2 regions of the Paenibacillus sp. FSL R5-0470 genome follow, and region 2 is predicted to be linked to the other one. Evidence: riboswitches for the same ligand, from Rfam matches in the RefSeq annotation. Region 2 holds a riboswitch; the other holds the start of a gene.

Region 1 (7,348 bases), 3.0 Mb from region 2:
ATGGAGGGTGTTTTGTTAAACTATAAGAACGTATAAGTTTCACACTATACATTATCCTTATCTTTCTCTCTTAAACGCCTTTTGCGTCCTTATAAGGACGCAAAAGGCGTTTATACTTGTTGTGATAGCGCTTCATTCGACGTATAATTAGGGCTGGTGATTGCTTTTTTTATGATATTATTCATTTGTGTATGGGTAGCGTTTCAACTTCTAACTAGAGAAAGGGAGAGAATTGCTGTGAAGCTATTGGGAGCGATTGAAGCAGGCGGAACAAAGTTTGTATGTGGGATTGGTTATGAGGATGGTACCATTGTTGACCGAGTTAGCTTTCCGACAACAACACCGGAAGAAACGATGGGACTAGTAATAGACTATTTTAAAGAGAAGAATGTAGAAGCATTCGGAATCGGATCTTTTGGACCGATTGATCCCGTACTGGACAGCCCTACTTATGGTTACATAACAACGACACCAAAACCTCACTGGGGACAATATAATCTGGTAGGCACAATGGCTGAGCAATTTAACGTTCCGATCGGCTTTGACACGGATGTGAATGGTGCAGCGCTTGCGGAAAGTAAATGGGGAGCGGCTAAAGGTCTGGACAGCTGTCTTTATATTACGGTTGGGACAGGCATTGGAGCAGGAGCGGTTGTTGGCGGCCAGATGGTCCATGGATTGTCACATCCTGAGATGGGACATATTCTAGTTCGTAGACATCCAGAGGATACGTTTGAGGGTTACTGTCCTTATCATGGCGATTGTCTTGAAGGATTAGCCGCAGGTCCGGGGATCGGCAAACGCTGGGGACAACCGGCAGGAGAGCTATCAGTGGACCATCCGGCTTGGGAAATGGAAGCCCACTATCTTGCACATGCACTCATGAACTATGTGCTGATTCTGTCTCCTCAAAAAATCGTAATGGGCGGTGGTGTTATGAAGCAAAGCCACCTGTTCCCGTTAATTCGAACTAAGCTGCAAGAGTTATTGAGCGGATATGTTCAGCATCCATCGCTTAATATTGACATCGATAATTATGTTGTCTCACCAGGTCTTGGAGACAATGCAGGGCTTGCTGGAGCGATTGGATTGGCTACATTAGCTCTAGCTAGAAGCTAGTATAAAAAGACATTGACTGTTCGGTAATATATGGTATTCTAGGATCTAACAGTATAGCATTTAATGAGGGAGCACCTCTTTCGCGTTTATCGTGAGAGAGGTGCTTTTTTGCGTTCGGGGTCGGATTGAGAAAGGATTTGTTCGCTCCGAAGGAGGCTCTTCCCGGAAGGTTATTGTGCTTGCTGTAATGTTGAGAAAGGTAGGGATGAATATGCAAATTGTGTTTATGAACCGTTTATCCAGAATATCTGGAGTGGATCAAGAGGTGTACGCCCAGCTGTGGATTGGAGAGGAAGAGGGGATCTGGAGTTTGGGCTGGCGTGATTTTTCAGGTGGGGAGAATTACATTGAGAATTTGTGGTATGAAGGTGGTTCATGGAATGAGATGCTCTGTGTATACAGGCATGAGCTAGCAGTGAAGATGGGAGATGGCTATCGACCCTTAATCGATGGGATATTCCACGAGGAGGATAGTCTTACTGGGCGTAATCAGGAGCAGCTGAAGCTTCAATATTACAGCGAACATTATGGGAATGAAGCCATTTATGAAGAGTTATGTGCTTGGCGCCGTGGTAAGGCTTCGAGTGAACGGAAGGCGCCCTATATTCTCGCCAGTAATCGTCTGTTGCGCTTGTTAAGTACATTTCTACCGCATACGCCAGAGGAACTGATGCAAATTCCGGGTGTTGGAGAAGGCAAGATAGCGCAGTTTGGGGCTGATTGGCTGGCTATAACTACTGCGGTGGCAAGGGAGCATTCCTTCCCTCTAAATTGGGTGCATGAAGTAATTGAAGAGGAGTCTTTCGTCTCTTGGCTTTATAAACAGAAAGAAGTCAAATATAAGAAGCAGCTAGAACGACTGCGCTTGCGGAGGATTTTGCTACAGGGGATCGAGAATGGGTTGGGCTTGGAACAGCTTAAGGTGAATAGTGGAGTGAACCGGCGTGAACTGATTGAAGCGGTAGAGGAGCTAGAAAGAGAAGGTTATTCCGTCGAGAAGCTGATCCATGTAGAGCTTGGCAATATGCCGCAGAATGAGCAGGATGCGATATGGAATGCCTATGTGGAGCTCGGGGATCTTTTCCTAAAACCGGTGTTACATAAGGTGTATGGTGACGATTTTTCCGCTGCTGAAGGATTGGATATTTATTATGAGCGTCTGCGATTGATACGCATCCGTTTCCGTCGAGAGCAGACGCATAAAGTGGGCATGGCGACCAGCTTTTAAATTTGCGCATACCAAAAAGACGAAGGCTTCCTTATACCTTACGGTTACAGGGCCTTCGTCTTGCTTATTCGTCCGGTTCGTTTCATAGCCATTCCTTCTTGCGGAAAACATAGAGCATCCCACAGCCTAAAGTCAACATAACGCCTATAACGCCATAATAGCCATATTTCGTATGAAGCTCGGGCATATGATCAAAGTTCATACCGTAGATTCCGGTAATTACGGTCAGGGGCATGAATATTGTTGTAATCGCAGTAAATACTCTCATAATTTCATTCGCGCGGTTGGCGATACTGGATTGGTATGCCTCTCGTAAGTTGCCCATGAGATCGCGATACGTCTCAAAGGTTTCAGATATTTTAACCGCATTTTCATAAATGTCGCTAAAATATTTCTGCAGCTGATCATCGATCAGACGGAGGTCTTTTTTATTTAGGGTATTGATCACTTCTTTTTGTGGCCCCAGCATTTTCTTCAACCATAGAATTTCACTTCGCAGACCGATAATTTCACTGAGATGTGACTTCTTGGTATGCATGAGGATATCTTCTTCCAGCTTCTCAATCCGAGCTTCAATTCGGTCGCCGACGGAGAAATAGTTATCAACGACAAGGTCAATTAGCAAGTAAAGGAACATATCCGGTTCACTTACTTCTTGCTCCCAGAGCATAGGCTTCAGGATTCGTAGTTCATTGATCTTTTGTTTCGTGACAGTGATGATGTAATGTCTTCCAAGGAATACATTGAGCGCCCGTAGAAAAATTTCTTCATCGTCAAAGCGGATGCTATTTACAACTATAAAGTAGTGACTTTCGTATATTTCGATCTTTGGACGCTGATCCTCTTCGCTAAGGCAATCCTCAACAGCAAGATCATGTAGGTTGAACAAGGGCTGAAGCAGCTCCAAATCCTCAACATCGGCGTCAATCCAATAGAACCCTTCCGTTGGGGGTGTTAGTGTTTCATCAATTTCATCAATAGGTGTAAAAACCCCTGCATTTACCAGCCGGATTTTCATCTGATTTCACTCCTCCTATCCCCAGGTCTTCACTAGGGACTGCTAAATTAAGCACAGAGAAAAAAATCAGCTTGGCCGGCGGTACAATCAATACATAGGGCCAAATGACGTTTCGAGGGCATGAAGAAGAACTGCTCCCGCCGCCGGCAAGCTGATGATTATCCTGTGTGGTTGCTCATTCTGTACACATATTTGCGAGCTCGGGTCGCCTTCCATCCTTCTTCTCACCTCTTCTTTTCGTTCAGGTATGAAATACTTGTCTAGTATAACAACGGAGTATGCCTCTTTCAAGCAAATTTATTGTGATTTTGAGGCTTCTTCAGCATTGTATGGACTTGACGAAAAGGAGGTTCATGATTTAAAGTGAATTTTAAAGTAATTTAATTGAATACAGCTAAATCTTATCAAGAGCAGGTGGAGGGACTAGCCCTATGAAACCCGGCAACCGGCGTGTAAACGCACGGTGCTAATTCTTGCGGAATTTCTGCAGACGTCTAATCGTCTTCAGGAACATTCTGGCAGATGAGAGAGGCACATATGACTGTAGATATGACCTTTCTCGATTTCCGAGGAAGGTCTTTTTATGTTCAGCAAGCCGCAGTGCGGCAAAATAACTAAATTCAGCTAAGGAGTGGAAAGACAATGCCAATTAAAATTCCCGACAGTTTACCGGCGAAAGAAGTACTATCCGGAGAAAATATTTTTGTGATGGACGAAAGTCAGGCTTTCCATCAGGATATCCGTCCACTACGGATTGCTATTCTGAACCTCATGCCGACTAAAGAGACGACAGAGACTCAATTGCTGCGTTTAATTGGAAATTCGCCACTACAAGTTGATGTTACTTTATTGCATCCGCGTTCCCATATTTCCAAGAATACTTCTGCTGAACATTTGAAGAGCTTTTACAAAACCTTTGACGAGATCAGCCACCGCCGTTTGGATGGTTTAATCGTTACAGGTGCTCCTGTAGAACAAATGGAGTTCGAGGAAGTATCGTATTGGGAAGAACTGAAAGAGATTTTTGAATGGAGCAAGGACAATGTGACTTCAACCATGCATATTTGTTGGGCGGCACAGGCAGGCTTATATCATCATTTTGGTGTTCGTAAAGTGGCATTGCCTGAGAAATGTTTTGGCGTCTTCTCTCATACGATTAATCAAAATAACATTAAACTGTTGCGCGGCTTTGACGAGGTATTCCATGTACCACACTCTCGTCATACCGATGTCTCCCGTGAAGATATTGAGAATAACCCAGATCTGCAGATTCTGGCTGAATCCGAAGAAGCTGGTATGTATCTAGTGGCTACAAACGACGGTAAACAAATATTTGTGACCGGACATTCCGAATATGATCCTCTATCCTTGAAATGGGAATATGACCGTGATGTGTCTAGAGGGATGGAGATGGCTTTGCCGAAACATTACTTCCCTAAAGATGATCCAGAACGTACACCTCCAGCAGTGTGGCGTGCGCATGCCAATTTATTATTCTCTAACTGGCTCAATTACTATGTATATCAAGAAACGCCTTATGATATCGACCCGATTGTTTATTGATAATAGCGCTACAATATAAATTAGGAGGCATTAATCATGGATGACAAACTTAGGATTGAAAGTAGACTGGCTCAAATAGGTTCTCAAGAAGATCCTGCCACAGGAGCAATTAATTTTCCAATTTATAATGCAACGGCATTTCGTCATCCAAAACTCGGTCAAAGCACAGGGTTTGATTATAGCCGCACCAAAAGTCCGACCCGTTCAGTGCTTGAGAATGCAGCTGCGGAACTGGAATCTGGAGATGCAGGATTTGCTTGTAGCTCTGGGATGGCAGCGATACAAACGGTGCTTACCTTGTTCGCTCAAGGCGACCATCTGATCGTTTCGCTGGATCTTTACGGCGGTACCTATCGTTTGTTGGAACGGATTATGTCCAAGTTTGGAATCACTGCTTCTTATGTAGACACGAATGATTTGGATGCACTGGAAGCTTCGCGTCGTCCAAATACGAAAGCTGTATTTATTGAAACGCCAACGAACCCACTTATGATGATCACGGATATTGAAGCCGTATGCACTTGGGCACGTCACCATGGGTTACTTAGCATTGTAGATAATACGCTGCTGACTCCATTCTTCCAACGGCCTATAGAATTAGGTGCGGATATTGTAGTTCATAGCGCTACTAAGTATTTGGGTGGTCATAATGATGTACTGGCAGGCCTGATTGTATCCAAGGGTGTAGAATTATCAGCTGAATTAGCTATTCTACATAACTCTATTGGCGCCGTGCTCGGACCAACAGACAGTTATCAGTTGATGAGAGGCTTGAAGACATTGGCGCTGCGTATGGAGCGTCACGAAAGCAATGCACTAGCGATCGCTCACTACTTATTAGAGCATCCAGCGATTGCGGAAGTGTTCCATCCAGGATTGCCTGATCATCCAGGACATGAAATCCAGAATCGTCAATCTTCAGGCAATACCGGTATTTTTTCTTTCAAATTAAAAGATGCCAGATACGTAGAGCCGCTTCTTCGTCATATTCGTCTTATTGCATTCGCAGAAAGCTTGGGCGGCGTAGAGTCACTTATGACTTATCCGGCTGTACAAACACATGCTGATATTCCTGTGGAGATTCGAAATGCTGTGGGTGTAGATGATCGTTTGCTGCGCTTCTCCGTCGGTATTGAACATGCAGAGGATTTGATTGCTGATCTTGGCCAAGCACTAGAGGCCGCTAGGGCAGAAATTGAGTCCAAGTAACAGGAAGAAATGTTCAATCGAGTGTTAGTGGAGAAATAGAGTATAACTAGCAGTATCGCTTAGTGCGATGCTGCTTTTCTTCTGGATAGGAATTTGCGAAGAATGTAAAAGCATTTTTCAAGCTGTTCAGATTGTGATACGATGAGGAAATGAACTGTTCAATTGTATGAGAAAGGGTTGTCACCTTGAAAAAAGAGACAACATTTTTTCTTCCTGTAATTTTGTGATTCTACCATACCCCTAAGGGTTTAGAAGGAGGATGCGAACGATGAGTGCGATAGATCTTATTTTGGACAAAGCCCTACGGGGTGAACGTCTCCAATTGGAAGATACCATCCGGCTGTTCGAGAGCAACGAAATTGAGAAAATGGGTGCAGCTGCAAACACCATAATGGAACGCTGGCATCCAGACCCGATGGCCACGTTTGTAATTGGTCGTAATATTAACTATACGAATGTATGTGATGTCTACTGCCGTTTCTGCGCATTTTATCGCAGACCGGGCTCTGATGAGGGTTATGTATTGCCGGATGAGACGATTTACCAAAAAATCGCTGAGACTATCGCTGTAAATGGTACAGAAATACTGATGCAAGGCGGTACGAACCCAAATCTTCCTTTCAGCTATTATACCGATATACTTCGCGGAATTAAGCAACGTTTTCCTGAGATTACAATGCATTCCTTCTCTCCTGCTGAGATTATGAAGATGAAAGAAGTATCTGGATTATCGCTCGAGGAAGTTGTGCGTGAAATCCATGCTGCTGGCTTGGATTCACTACCAGGTGGGGGAGCGGAAATTCTCGATGATCGCACACGCCGCAAGATCAGCCGACTTAAAGGCTCATGGCGCGAGTGGATGGACGTAATGCAGACAGCGCATAAGATCGGTATGAATACGACAGCTACGATGGTCATTGGACTTGGTGAGAGTATGGAAGAACGGGCATTACACTTACTTCGTGTGCGTGAGGCTCAGGACGAGTGTATTGCCAACAAGTATGATTCAGAGGGTTTCTTGGCCTTTATCTCTTGGACATTCCAACCGGACAATACTAACCTGAAGCTGGATAGACAAACGCCTGAAGAATATCTGAAGACGGTAGCCATTAGTCGCCTTGTTCTAGACAACATTAAGAACTTCCAGTCCTCTTGGGTAACAATGGGACCAGAGGTCGGCAAGCTTTCCCTTCAATATGGCTGCAACGATT
Region 2 (7,348 bases):
TCCCAGCCTTTGGACTTATTATTGGTCCGTTTCTGGGTGCCTTTATAGGAGAATTGATCGTAGGTTCTTCACCAGCTAAAGCTGCCAAAGTAAGTGTAGGATCAATACTTGGGTTGTTTAGTAGTACTGTTGTCAAAATTGTGCTACAAATTATTATGGTCGTCCTCTTTTTTATATGGGTCGTCCGGTTTTAATTTTAACAGTGAAGAAGGGGAAATGGTTTGTCCAAGAAAGAGTCTTTCGTAAAAGGCACGCTTATCCTTGCTGCTGCAGCTTTGGTGGCAAGGGTACTCGGGCTTGTTCAGCGGGTGCCGCTGGATCATATTTTTGATGATGTGGGGAGAGCATCATTTGGGGTATCGAACAATATCTATTTAATGCTGCTCACCGTGGCTACAGCAGGTATTCCAAGTACGCTCAGTAAAATGGTCTCCGAGCGGTACGCTCTGAATCGTCCTGAAGAGGCGAGACAAGTGTATCATGCAGCATTGCTATTTTCAGTAGCAGCAGGGGTAATCATGACGGCCTTGCTGTACATAGGCGCTCCGTTCTATGCGACACATATTGCTGATGTACCTGAATCAGCGATGGCAGTTAGGGCTATTGCACCTGCGCTTTTACTTTTTCCGGCAATTGCCATGATGCGTGGATATTTTCAAGGACGCAACAACATGATGGCTGGTGGTATTTCACAGATTGTAGAGCAGTTCGCTCGCGTACTAGTCGCTATTTTACTAGCTTATATTCTATTACAGCAGGGGTATAACAATACAACTATAGCTGCGGGAGCATCCTTCGGTAGCGTAATTGGTAGTATTGCAGCATTTGGTGTCATGATTTATTTTGCAATCAAGCTGCGCCGAGAGGATAAACAGCAAGGATTAAATTACAATACCACTCAAAAATTGCCGATTTGGGGAATTTACAAAGATATTTTCACACTATCAATTCCGATCGTGCTCTCTTCACTTACGATTCCCGTAGTGAATGTGATTGATACTTCTTTGGCTGTTCCACTGCTTATTGATCAGATGGGTAGAGAGAGTGCAACAGCAGCTTTGGGTATACTAACCACGCGTGCTCAAAGTGTGGCCGGAATTCCGCCGGTACTAGCCATTGCGCTAGGTACCTCGCTGATTCCGATCATTTCAGCTGCCTATGCCCGTCGTGATGAGGGACACTTGAAGAAGCAAATTACACTTGCTTTGCGGATTTCTATCCTAACAGGGATGCCAATTGTGTTGGCACTTGTGGCAGCAGCCTATTCTGTAAACGGGTTATTGTTCAGCAGCTTGGACGGAAGCGGAATTGTGGCGATGCTTACGATTGGAACGATCTTTCAGATCACCATGATGACAACGAACTCCATCTTGCTCGGTATGGGCAAATCACGCATTTCAATGTATTATGTCCTAGTGGGTATTATTGTTAAATTAGTCGCAAGCTTCTTACTAAGTAAGATATTTGGGATCTACGGGATTATCGGCGCAACAGCACTTTGTTTCGTAGTTATTACTATTCTTAACTTACGGATGCTGAAATCCATTGTACCTTTCGAAATTATGGGTAAACGGTGGGGCGGCTTCGCAATTGCGGTTCTGGTGTCCGGTGGTATTGGTTTTGGACTTAACCAAGCTGGAATTCTGTTAACAGATCTAATGCCTGCACGTCTGGCATTTCTGATCACTTGTCTTGTTGTAGGGGCCGCAGTTGTTGTTATTTATCTGGTCATGCTAATTGTACTGGGTGTGCTTACTAAACAGGAAATCTCCAGTTATCCGCGTGCATTGCAAAAATTGCTCCATCCGCTGATGAAATTGCAGCCTGCGCGTGTTCGTATGAGAGAATAAGTTTGACTTCTGCATGACATTTTGCTTCACTTAAAGAATAGAAATTTGACAGATATGGAAGAAAGGACTGAACAAGCTATGGACAAAATTAGTTCTCCTGCTGAATTTCAGGTAGCCATTCAATCTCCTCGATTAACTGTAGCCATCTTCAAGGCGGACTGGTGCTCGGATTGTAAATTTATCGATCCTTTTATTCCTGAGGTAGAGCAAGCCTATGCAGATCGTCTAACGCTGGTTGAGGTTGACGTTGATGCTGTGGGTGACGTTAGTCAGGAACAAAATATTATGGGTATTCCAAGCTTTGTCGCGTATTCCGATGGACGTGAATTGGTTAGATTCGTTAATAAATTACGTAAATCCCGCGAGGAAATTGAGAATTTCCTGGATAAAGCGGTTCAAGTGCATCAAAGCCTTCAACAGTAATTCCGGAAAACCACCGCTTTCGCCTGTTCGAGCAAAAGCGGTGGTTTTTTAAGATGCTTCTTCATTACTAAAAACTGCGGGTGATATTTTTGTCGACAAATCAGTTGAAATGGCTTAGTTATCTTACTTGCCTTATCATGTTCCTCGCTGTACTAGGGGGAGCGGTTGTAACGAAGACTGGATCGGGATTGGAATGTGGAAATGAATGGCCGCTCTGTCATGGGAAATTGATTCCGGCCTATACTGTAGGTTCGATGATTGAATACACCCATCGCTTGTTTAGCGGATTGGCAGGGTTATTGTCACTTGCCTCGATGATTGCCTTTTGGCGTTATGCTCGAAATCGGCGGGACTTGTTAGTATATGCATTCATGACGTTGCTGTTTGTAATTGTTCAAGGTGGTATGGGAGCGCTTGCAGTGATTAAATCCCAATCTGCTGCTGTAATGGCACTACATATGGGCTTTTCTTTGATCGCTTTTTCAAGTTCTCTAATGCTGGCTCTAGGAACTAAAAGGCGACATGAAGCAGGTGAGTACGATCCTAAGATGGAGCTTCAGAAGCAACCCGTCAGTAAGGCTTTCCGCAATTTAACCTGCTTTACGGCCTTTTATTCCTATGTTGTTGTTTATATTGGAGCCTTTGTTAGTCATACGGATTCGCGCGGTGGATGTTCTGGCTGGCCGCTCTGTAACGGTGAATGGGTTCCCGAGCTTTCCGGGGGAGTAGGTATTGTTTTTACGCACCGGATTGCGGCTTTGATCTTATTCATTCTTACTGCGGTGCTTGGACATTTAGCTTTTTGGAAACATAAGGATTACCCAGAGCTAAGAGCTCTTGGCGTAGCGGCTGTTCTGCTGTGCTTGATGCAGGTATTTAGTGGTGCTGCTGTTGTTTACACACTTGATAATGAAAGATTGTACATATTTGCCGCTTTGGCTCATATTTTGTTGATCGCTAGTTTGTTTGGTGTCTTATGTTATATGAGTGTAAGAGTCTGGCAGCTGAATCGTGCGAGAAATGTCGTTGTTGAAAAAAATCCAACGAATCCAATGACACCGTTGTAACAACCTTGGTAGAAAGTTCCCACCGTGGATAGAGTCGCTTTACCTGCGGAATAATAAAGTGGAAATCGGTATATCGTGGTGCTGGACAAAACTTTAGGAGGACTGGGATATGCTGCGGGTTATACTTGGAGAGCCGCCTCGAAAGAACAGCGGTGTATTGGCTGACGCGATGGAGAACATGGCCACATTTGCAGCCTTACTGCGCAAGGAAATGAACGCTCATGAGGATAATGACCATGAATACCGCAAGCTGGAGATTTGGACACGTGGACTGATCTCCTCATTGGATGAATTGGAGCAAAGCTGGTTCGCAGCTGCTTTTTACCGGAAATCGGTAATCGCTGGTTATATGGACGATATGTCACCAGTGGAACAAGGCGATTATGCGCGGTATGTTTATTTTTATAAAGATGGATTTATTCGTGTGTTCTCTCTTCTGGACAAGCTTGGAACGGTACTGAATCATTTTTATGACCTCAAAACCTCCAAATTAAAAACGCACTTTTCTTATTTTACAGTACTGCGTCAACTTCAGTTATTGAATGTGCATCCTGCGCTAGCAGATCAATTGGAACAGATCAAGAACTCTTATCGTGATCCACTGGAGAATCTACGCAAGCGCAGAAATGCTGAAATTCATTATATGAATTCCGAAATGCAGGATGATTTATGGCAGCGACATCAAGGCTTGCATGACAAAATTCAGCTTGAGGATTTAGATAGCCATCTTGAGGATTTAAAGCAGTCCCTTGAAATGAACTGTAAAACATTAATCGCGGCATTCAGCTACAGCAATGAACAGCTGCGTAAGGAAATCAGCAAGGCAAAGCGTGTACAATCCTAAGCGTTCAAGATATTTCCTTTTGACAAAAAACAAGAAACTTACTATACTTATGCTTGCATTAAAGTCTGTACGAATTCAAACATAAAATTTCATACTCTATATCTTATCGAGAGTGGCGGAGGGATAGGCCCGATGAAGCCCGGCAACCGATTTGTATACAGCGCGATTAGCGTTTTGTACAAATGTCATGGTGCTAATTCCTACAATGACGCAAGGTTTGTGGTCGTTGGCAGATGAGAAGGCATTGTCTAAATAAACACACAGAGCCTCTTGCGATCTGCATCGATCGTCGGAGGTTTTTTTGTATGGAATAAGTGAATTATAAAGGGGGCGACGAGCGTTGATTAATCTAAAAGGAATAACAAAGGTATATGGAAAAGGCAGCCATGCGGCTACAGCACTTTCCGGATTGAATTTGTCTATCGAAAAAGGTGAAATATTCGGAGTTATTGGCCATTCTGGAGCGGGGAAAAGTACATTGATCCGTTGCATTAATCTGTTGGAGCGTCCGACAGAAGGGGAAGTATGGGTAGATGGCATTGAACTAACCAAGCTTACTCAAGGTCAGCTGCAGGAACAGCGGCGCAAGATAGGAATGATTTTTCAACATTTCAATCTGCTATCTTCTGCGACTGTATATGATAATATTGCTTTTCCTCTACGACTCACAGGTACCTCGAGAGCAGATATTGATGCAAAAGTGAAAGAACTGCTTGCTCTAGTTGGGCTTGAAGAACACCAGGATAAGTATCCGTCTCAATTATCAGGAGGACAAAAGCAACGAGTCGGCATCGCTCGGGCACTTGCCAGCGACCCTGATGTGCTGCTGTGTGACGAGGCAACCTCTGCGCTTGATCCACAAACGACAGACTCTATTCTTAAGCTATTGCTCGATATTAATAAACGGTTCCATCTGACTATTGTGCTGATCACTCACGAAATGCACGTGATTCAGAGCATTTGCGACCGTGTTGCGGTCATTCATGGTGGTGGTATCGTTGAGCAAGGTAAAGTCACGGAGGTATTCCTGAAGCCGCAGCATGAGGTCACTCGCGATTTCATTCGCAGTGAATCACAGAATGAGGGACCCCTTCGTACGGCGCTTGACGCTGCTGCTGGGGACAACTCTCAGGCCGTCAAAATTACTTTTTTCGGAGAGAAGACCTACGGCTCTGCACTTTCCAATGTAGTACGTGAGACAGGTGTTAGCTTCGCCATTCTGCATGGTACCATCTCAACGATAAAAGACGTACCTTATGGACAAATGATTGTTCGGTTCGAAGGTCCAGCTGAAGCGATCGCTGTGACGATAGCCGAACTAACCGCTCAAGGCCTTGAAGTGGAGGTGATTTCGTAATGAATTTCGCAGACTTAAACTGGCAAGAAATGATGGATGCTACAGTTGCTACCTTGCAAATGTTAATATTCTCTGGATTGTTCACAATTATTCTTGGTTTACCACTCGGAATTCTATTGTATTTATGGGGAAGATCGAATAGTATAGTAATCAGAGTAATTTACTCGGTCTTATCATTCTTTGTAAACATCTTGCGTTCCGTACCGTTTATCATTTTGATGGTGGCTTTAATTCCTTTTAGCAAAACCATCGTTGGAACCTCCATTGGAGTACTTGGTACGATTCCACCGCTCGTGATTGGTGCAGCTCCATTCTTTGCTCGCTTGGTGGAAACGGCATTAAGAGAAGTGGATCGTGGAGTAATCGAAGCGGCGCAAGGGATGGGAGCATCCACGAATCAGATCGTTATGCGTGTTCTTTTGCCAGAGGCTCGTCCAGGTCTGCTCGCTGGGGTTACGATCACACTGGTTACACTGGTCTCCTATACGGCAATGTCCGGGATGGTAGGCGGCGGCGGGCTAGGGGATCTAGCGATTCGTTACGGATATTACCGATATGAGAAGGAAGTTATGATTATCTCTGTAGTCTTAATGGTCATACTGGTGCAACTGCTACAAATGGCCGGTGATCGACTAGTACGACATTTCACACGGAAATAAGGTACGTCCATATATAGCCTTATTCATACAAATACCAAGGATAAGAGGGGGATTTAAAATGAAAAAATTACTACTTACTTTTTTTAGTCTGACACTGGTTGTGGTGCTGGCTGCTTGCGGCAATAACAATAATGCTTCTAACTCGGCTGCTACTAATGCACCAAAAGATGGTGCTGCAACTGAGTCATCTGCAGAACCTGTAAAATTGGTGGTTGGTGCTTCACCTGTTCCACACGCTGAGATCCTAAAAGCTATTGCTCCATTGCTTGAAGCGCAAGGAATTAAATTAGAAATCAAAGAATTCACTGACTATGTTCAACCAAACGTTCAGCTTTCAGAGAAGAATCTGGATGCTAACTTCTTCCAACATCAACCTTACCTGGATGACCAGAATCAAAAGAACGGTTCGGATCTAGTTTCTGTTACAGCCGTTCACGTTGAACCTTTTGGTGCTTATTCCAAAAAAATCAAATCCATCGACGAGCTGGCTGATGGTGCGAAAGTTGCCATCCCGAATGATGCTACAAACGGTGGTCGTGCACTGATCCTGCTTGCCAAAAATGGACTGATTTCTTTGAAAGATGATACCAACATCACATCTACCCAAGCAGATATCACTGAAAATAAGAAAAACCTTAAAATCATCGAGCTAGATGCAGCAATGTTAGGTCGTCAATTGGATGAAGTAGATCTTGCCTTGATTAACACTAACTATGCTTTGGAAGCTAACCTAGTTCCTACTAAAGATGCTTTGTTCATTGAGGGTACGGATTCCCCTTACGCTAACATCCTGGTAGCTCGTCCTGACAATAAAGATTCTGATGCAATCAAAAAGCTTGCCGCTGCACTGAATTCTCCAGAAGCTAAAGCTTTTATTGAAGAGCAGTACAAAGGCTCGATCATTCCAGCATTTTAAGACAGAAAGCTAACTTAATCTCTAATACAGCATAAAACCCGCTGCCTAACGGCAAGCGGGTTTTATGCTGTATGTTGTAGGGGAAGTGTAAATCCTCTATAATAAGAAAATCCCGATCTCCTGAAGAGGAGGATCGGGAATGATATTGAATGGGATTAGAATACTTGCATAACTTCTTGTACGCCTTCTACTTCTTCAAGAAGGGCGCGTTCAATCCCGGCTTTCAAGGTGA

What was found. A riboswitch is a leader RNA that binds a small molecule or an ion and turns the genes downstream of it on or off. The one in region 2 is predicted to bind S-adenosylmethionine.
Region 1: linked by a shared signal. The riboswitch ahead of metA (homoserine O-succinyltransferase) and the one ahead of MKY99_RS25475 (methionine ABC transporter ATP-binding protein) in region 2 are both predicted to bind S-adenosylmethionine.

Annotation. Positions count from the first base shown of each region.
Region 1 covers NZ_CP150238.1:1,882,661-1,890,008, forward strand. Annotated here, with positions in the region: gene MKY99_RS08155 (ROK family protein) at 238-1,119, shown strand; gene MKY99_RS08160 (HRDC domain-containing protein) at 1,331-2,347, shown strand; gene corA (magnesium/cobalt transporter CorA) at 2,430-3,365, opposite strand; SAM riboswitch class I at 3,764-3,894, shown strand; gene metA (homoserine O-succinyltransferase) at 4,008-4,928, shown strand; gene MKY99_RS08175 (aminotransferase class I/II-fold pyridoxal phosphate-dependent enzyme) at 4,965-6,137, shown strand; gene mqnC (cyclic dehypoxanthinyl futalosine synthase) at 6,406-7,348, shown strand, end outside.
Region 2 covers NZ_CP150238.1:5,762,809-5,770,156, reverse strand. Annotated here, with positions in the region: gene MKY99_RS25500 (DUF456 family protein) at 1-194, shown strand, start outside; gene MKY99_RS25495 (polysaccharide biosynthesis protein) at 222-1,850, shown strand; gene MKY99_RS25490 (thioredoxin family protein) at 1,929-2,273, shown strand; gene MKY99_RS25485 (heme A synthase) at 2,363-3,340, shown strand; gene MKY99_RS25480 (Cthe_2314 family HEPN domain-containing protein) at 3,450-4,184, shown strand; SAM riboswitch class I at 4,285-4,424, shown strand; gene MKY99_RS25475 (methionine ABC transporter ATP-binding protein) at 4,525-5,541, shown strand; gene MKY99_RS25470 (methionine ABC transporter permease) at 5,541-6,200, shown strand; gene MKY99_RS25465 (MetQ/NlpA family ABC transporter substrate-binding protein) at 6,259-7,116, shown strand; gene MKY99_RS25460 (NifU family protein) at 7,272-7,348, opposite strand, start outside.